Regions from separate parts of the Nocardioides proteolyticus genome, predicted to be linked through region 2. Evidence: predicted binding sites of a transcription regulator. Region 2 holds the regulator's gene; the other holds the start of a gene.
The links. The regulator LexA, encoded in region 2, represses DNA repair genes until DNA is damaged. The targets are predictions, from matches to a motif close to TCGAACANNTGTTCGA.

Region 1 (3,394 bases), on a different contig from region 2:
CCGGGTGATCACGGTGCTGTGGCCGGCCTGCTCGTGGCGGTCGAGGAGCCGCTCGGCGGTGGCCTTGTGGACGCTGTAGCGCGACGACGGCACGCCCTCGGTGGGCCAGCTCTCGTCGACGGGCGCGTCGTCGCGCTTCGGCGAGTAGGCGCCGACCGACGACATGTGCACCAGGTGCGGCACGCCGGCGGCGGTGACGGCCTCGAGGACGCGGCGGGTGCCGCCGACGCCGAGCTCCTCGAGGTAGGTGAGGTCGTGCGAGGGCTGGAACCCCCAGGCGAGGTGGACGACCGCGTCCGCCCCGGCGAAGGCGTGCTCGAGCGCGGGCACGCAGCCGTCCTTGGTCAGGTCGGCGCCGACCCACTCGATCGCCGACTGGTCGGTGCTGCCCGGGCTGGTGGTCGGCGTACGGCGGGCGATGCCGACGAGCTCGTGCTCGCCGTCGGCGCTGAGCCGTCGCAGCAGCGCGGAGCCGATGTTGCCGCTGGCGCCGGTGATGGCGATGCGCATGCCCATGCCGCTCTCCCAACCCTGGTCAAACTCCTGCGTTACCCGGCACCGGGAAGAGCACACCTGAGCCCGAGCAGCCCGCGGGCACAGCGCCCCGCGCGTCGTCGGGCCCCGCCGAGAAATGCGGCGCGCTCACCGCGGGCGGTCCACTAGCCTCCCCGCCGTGGACTCCAGCACCGTCACGCTGCGAACCGAGCGCCTGGTGCTGCGGCCGGTCCGCGACGAGGACCTCGACCGGATGCTGGAGTACCGCAACCTGCCCGAGGTCAACCGCTGGCTGCTGCACACCGAGGTCACCCCCGAGACCTTCCGGGCCGCCTGGCACCGCGCCGCGCAGGACGCCGACGACCACAGCCTGGCGGCGACCCTCGACGGGCTGGTGATCGGGGTCGTCTCCCTGCACCGCCGGGACGGGATGGGCCAGCCTGGGATGCCCGAGCGCACCGAGGCCGAGATCGGCTACACCTTCGACCCGGCGTACGGCGGCCGCGGCTACGCGGTCGAGGCCGTCACCGCGATGCTGACGCACGCCTTCGACACCCTGGGCGTACGACGGGTCACCGCCGGCTGCTACGCCGACAACCTCGCGTCGGTGCGGCTGCTGGAGAAGGTCGGCATGCGTCGCGAGCAGCACGGCGTCGGCGACTCCTGGCACGCCGAGCTGGGCTGGGTCGACGGCTACACGTACGCGCTGCTGGCCGAGGAGTGGCGGGGCCGGAGCTGACCGGCGGGGCCGGAGCTGACCGGCGGGGCCGGAGCTGACCGGCGGGTGCTGGATCTGCGGCGGGATGTGGCCCGATCAGACCTTGCTCGGAGGTTCGAACGCATGTACGATTGACCTCAAGTCGATCCGCTGGTGGGGCCATGAGCACAGGGCCGGAGGCGGACGGCCGAGTCTCGTGGATCGGTGAGTAATAGCGCCGGGACGGCGCCTCCGGCGGGACGACACGTGAACTGTCCGTGTCCTGCTCGGAGCCACCGATGTCGATCACCGCCCAGACCTCCCACCCGCTGGTGGCGTGCGCCACGGCGATTCACACCGCCCTCGACGAGGTCGGCGAGGTCGAGCCCGCCTCCATGACGGTCGCCGACAAGGAACGTGCGGTGATCGAGCTCGAGCGCGCCGAGCGCCGGCTCGCGGAACGCAAGCTGCGGCTGCTGGCCGCCTGCGACGACGTCGCCGACCACCACAGCGCCCGTGACGTGGCGACGTGGTTCGCCCACGTGACCCGGAGCGAGCCGTCGACGGTGCGTGCCGACGTCCAGCTCGCCCGAGCCGTCGACCGGCGTTGGACCCGGGTCCGGGACGGCATGGCCGCCGGCGGCGTCTCCGCCGAACAGGCCCGCGTGATCACCCGCGCTCTCGACGACCTGCCGAGCGACCTCGGCCCCGAGGTCCTCACCTCCGCCGAGACGCTCCTCGTCGGCTACGCGAGGGACTTCCGCCCCTCCGCGCTGCGACGGATCGGCCGCCACATCCTCGACGTGGCCGCCCCCGAGGTCGCCGAGGCCGAGGAGGCCAAGCGGCTGCAGCGCGAGGAGCAGGCGGCGCGAGAGAAGGCCTCGCTGCGGTTCCGGCCGCGGGGCGACGGGACCACCGCGTTCTCCGGGTTGCTTCCTGACGCAGACACGGCCCGCTGGCGGACCTATCTCGACGCGTTCACCTCCCCACGTCACCGGCCCGACGAGCCCGACGAGCCGGGGAAGCCGGGGAACCTCGGCGGGCTTGGCGAGGCCGACCGGATCCCGCCCCACCGCAAGCTCGCCCACGCCTTCAGCGCGCTGCTCGAGCACCTCGACCCGGCCCGCCTCCCGGCCCACGGCGGCGACGCAACCACGGTGATGGTCACCCTGTCCTACGACCAGCTGCTCGCCCGGCTCGGCACGGCCGGCCTGGTCGACGCCGACCTCGGTGCCGACCCCGCTGCCGGCGCCACCCTCTCCGCCGAGCAGGCTCGACGCCTGGCCTGCACCGCCCGGATCATCCCGGTCGTCCTCGGCGGCAAGGGTGAGATCCTCGACGTCGGCCGCGCCCGCCGGCTGTTCTCGGCCGGGATCCGCAAGGCGATCAAGCTCCGCGACCAGCGCTGCCGCGCCGAGGGCTGCACCATCCCCGCCGACTGGTGCGAGGCCCACCACCTGGTCCCGTGGTCACGCGGCGGCCCGACGTCACTCGACAACGGCGTCTGCCTCTGCAGCTTCCATCACCACCGCATCCACGACCATCGCTTCACCTACCAGCGACTGGCCAACGGTGACGTCCGGTTCCACCGCCGGACGTAGGCCGACGTCAGGAGATTCGGCGCTGCCCGCCACGGGCAACAACGATGCCCCACACGACAAGCCCGATGCCCGCCGCTGCGCCGACGATCGGCAGCGGCCACCACGGGCCCAGCCCGTCCACGAGCCGGGGCCCCTGCGGATGGTCGAGATAGAGCGGCGAATGCGCAGTCCGATCGCAGGAGACCTGTACGCGATCCGAGTCGCTCGTGCCACGTGCGAAGGCGACGTAGGGCACCGCGCCGGCCCCGCGCTCCCACCGGCCATCGACGGTCTCCAGCGCGACGACCTCGCCCGACGGAGCCTCCCGGATGGTGCACTCAGGCGTGTCGTCCGAGGGGTACTTCCACAGCAGGAACTCCTCGCCCGCCTCCACCTCGACGATCTGCGCCCCGTCGCCCCCGTCGATGTGGCCGTCGGCGGGCCAGTAACGGTAGCCGCTGCTGTCGACCATCAGGGAGAGCGCGCCGAGCGTGGTCACCGCGAGCGTCGAGGCGCCGGCGGTGAGCAGCGCGACGATGGCCCAGGCCCGCCTCGGGGCGGACTGGCGAGCCGGCCGAACGGGCGGCACGGCCTCCACCTGACGATCACCTGGCACGGCCCG
Region 2 (3,394 bases):
TGCAGGCGAGCCGACTCAGGAGATCCCCCATGCGCAAGTCGTCCTCGTCCCGTCGCGCCCGTCGCGCCCTCGCCGCGACCGCCGTCGCCGTCGCCCTGCCCCTCGCGCTCACCGCCTGCGGTGAGGCTGCCGAGCAGGCCACGGAGAAGGCGATCGAGCAGGCCGCCGAGGAGAACGGCGAAAAGGTCGACGTCGACCTCGACGAGGACGGGGGCTACTCCGTGGAGGGCGAGGACGGTTCCTTCTCCAGCGGAGCGAAGATCCCCGACGACTTCCCCGACGACGTGCCGGTCGTCGGCGAGGTCACCTACGGCATCGCCAACGAGTCGGACGGCACCAAGTCCTGGCAGCTGGCCGCCACGGAGGACGGGTCCGCGCAGGACGTCTACGCCGAGGCCAAGAGCGCGCTCGAGGACGCCGGCTTCGAGGTCGGCGAGGGTCAGGAGTACGGCGAGCTGGCGACCCTCAGCAACGGCGAGTACGAGGTCGTGCTGTCGGTCGGCGACAATGGCGACGGCAGCGCCGGGATCTCCTACGCGGTGACCGAGAGCGCCTGACCGCCGATCGCCCGCACCCTCCGGCGGGTTGGTCACCGCACCCAGACACCCATCGGACACAATGACCGCCGTGGGAGCAGGGAAGCGGGCGGGCGACAGGCCGAAGCGGCGGTTCCGAGCCGACCTGCTCCTGCTCGCGGTCGGCATCACCTTCGCGATCGTCGCTTGGGGATACCTGGTCTTCGCCGCGATCGACTTCGGCGCGACGGCCCGGCACGAAGGCGACAAGGCCGCCTGGGGCTTCCTCGCCGTGGCGGCCCTGGGAGCCATGCTCTGCCTCTTCCTCGCGTTCATGCTGGCCGTGCGGTTCGCGCGGGCGATCGGGCTGGCCGCGGCGCCGGAGCCGAAGCCGAAGCGCGATCCCTCCACGCCGAAGGGCGGCAAGCGCGCCGCTCGCTAGTCGAGCCTCGCCGACGGGGAGGCGCTCGCTCCGGCCTCGAACAGCGCGAGGGGCGAGGCCGGGGTCGGTGGCCTCGCCCCTCGCCTTCCCCTGTGGGCCCGGGGTCGGTGGGCCCGTTCGCGTCCGCCGGGGTCGAGGCGGCGGACGGGTCGGTGGCGGCTGCGACGGCAGCCGGGTGCTACTCCGCTGCCGGCACCCGCAGCTCCTGGCCGGCGTAGACCAGGCTCGAGTCCAGCGTGTTGAGCCGCTGGATGCGCTCCATCATGTCGCGCACGTCGCCGGCACCGGTGGCCGCGGCCGCCTCGCTGGCGATGTCCCACAGCGTGTCGCCGGGGGCGACGGTGACCACCTCGACCTGGGCCGCCGCTCCCCGCTCGTCGGTGGCCACGGAGCCTCCGGCGAGCGCCACGACGAGGGCGGCGAGGAGCGCCAGCGCGATCACCAGGACGGCCAGCCGGCCCCGGCGGGTCAGGCGGACCTGACCGGACGGGCGGGCGGCACGAGAGGGGCGGGAAGGGTCGGAAGGGTGGGCGGGGCGGGCGGAGACGTGCGGGGCGAGGGTGATCGTGCTCATGGTGACCTCCGGGGGAAGGAGCGGGTGGGTCGCGGAGCGATGTCTACGCAGTCGGTCCGACACAAGCCGGTCGATCATGCGTTCGATCGAACATGTGTACGAGGCTAGATCATGTGTTCGAACAAGTCCAGCCCCTCGTCGAACGTGCGTTCGAAGGGACGAGGGCGACACGCCGTTCGAACAGACGTTTGAAACCGGCCCGCGTCTTCGGTTAGCGTCGGCACATCGACACACCGGAACTGGAGGGCACTCAGATGGCCGACAAGAAGGCGGGCCGCGGCGTGGCCGAGCTGCCCGACGGGCCCCCCGACGCCACCGGTCTCACCCCCCGGCAGCAGCGGGTGCTGGCCCACATCAAGGACAGCATCGAGAAGCGGGGCTACCCGCCGAGCATGCGCGAGATCGGCCAGGCGGTCGGCCTCACGAGCACCTCCAGCGTCGCCCACCAGCTCCGGGTCCTCGAGGAGAAGGGCTACCTCAAGCGCGACCCCAACCGGCCGCGCGCACTCGAGGTGTTCCTCCCCGAGGTGATGGCGGCGCGCAAGGCGATCGGCAACGTCGCCGACCCCGAGCAGACCGGGTTCGACGAGACGGGCATCGGTGACGCCGCTCCCGTGCCCGCGAACGTGCCCGTGGTCGGCCGGATCGCCGCCGGTGGCCCCATCCTCGCCGAGGAGCGCGTGGAGGACGTCTTCCCGCTCCCCCGCCAGCTCGTCGGCGACGGCCAGCTCTTCCTGCTCGAGGTCAGCGGCGAGTCGATGATCGACGCCGCGATCTGCGACGGCGACTACGTCGTCATCCGCCAGCAGCCCACCGCCGAGAACGGCGAGATCGTCGCGGCGATGATCGACGGCGAGGCGACGGTCAAGACCTTCCAGCGCAAGGACGGACGGGTGTGGCTGCTGCCGCACAACCCGGCCTTCGAGCCGATCGACGGCACCCACGCCACCATCCTCGGCAAGGTCACCGCCGTCCTCCGCCGCGTCTAGCCGCTCGGCCCGGCACCGGGAACGACACGTCGGCTCGGGCGATAAATGCCTCGTTCGCGGGCCGACAACGTAAAGTCGCCGGGTCACTCGTCGCCGACCCGCGAAGGCCGCACCCCATGACCTCCAGCAGCCGGTCCCCCCTCTCGGGGCTGCTCCTGTCCCTCGTCGCCAGCCTGCTCGTCATGCCGCTGCTGGGCGGCGCCGCGCAGGCTGATGAGACCGGTCCCGCCGACCCCACCGCGCCCGGCGCCACCGCCGGCCCGGGCGACCCCGCGGAGGTCGCAGAGAAGACGCTGGAGAAGGTCGAGGGCCTCATCGACGGCAGCACGCCGCCGCCGGTGGACCACAACCCCGACGACGGTCACGAGACGCACAAGGACCTCACCCTCGAGCTGCGCGACCTCGCGGCCGTGAAGGACGACCTCCCCCGCCACCGGCAGGCCGACGCCGAGCGGATCCTGGCCCGCCCGGACGGCTCCGACGGCGGGTGCGACGGCATCGCCTGCTGGAGCCGCCAGGCGTCGGACGCCCGCAAGTGCGGCACCCGGGTCTGCGTGCACTGGGTGCGCGAGTCCTACGACCGGGCCTCGGACGCCTACGCCGCCAAGGTGCTGCGCGTCACCAACAGCGTCGCCGAGCGCTACAAGCGGGCCGGCTACCGCGCGCCGAAGAACGACCGCGGCCGCGGGGGCAGCTGGAAGCTGGACATCTACCTCGCCGACATCGGCAGCATGGGCTACTACGGCTACTGCACCAGCGACCGCGGCGTCTCCCGCCACGCGCCGTACGCCGCCTACTGCGTGCTCGACAACGACTACTCCGCAGCCGAGTACGGCACCAGCGCCAGCTCCTCGGACCTGCTGAAGGTCACCGC

Region 1: a site for LexA is predicted at 1,329-1,344, ahead of ACPOLA_RS10115 (HNH endonuclease signature motif containing protein). Genes of this name have one in related genera too.

What each region holds. Positions count from the first base shown of each region.
Region 1 covers NZ_JBNBPO030000014.1:18,939-22,332, forward strand. Annotated here, with positions in the region: gene ACPOLA_RS10105 (NAD-dependent epimerase/dehydratase family protein) at 1-516, opposite strand, end outside; gene ACPOLA_RS10110 (GNAT family N-acetyltransferase) at 674-1,234, shown strand; gene ACPOLA_RS10115 (HNH endonuclease signature motif containing protein) at 1,492-2,793, shown strand; gene ACPOLA_RS10120 (hypothetical protein) at 2,801-3,370, opposite strand.
Region 2 covers NZ_JBNBPO030000036.1:14,810-18,203, reverse strand. Annotated here, with positions in the region: gene ACPOLA_RS17560 (hypothetical protein) at 30-557, shown strand; gene ACPOLA_RS17555 (hypothetical protein) at 628-957, shown strand; gene ACPOLA_RS17550 (LysM peptidoglycan-binding domain-containing protein) at 1,136-1,531, opposite strand; gene lexA (transcriptional repressor LexA) at 1,786-2,520, shown strand; gene ACPOLA_RS17540 (MXAN_6640 family putative metalloprotease) at 2,637-3,394, shown strand, end outside.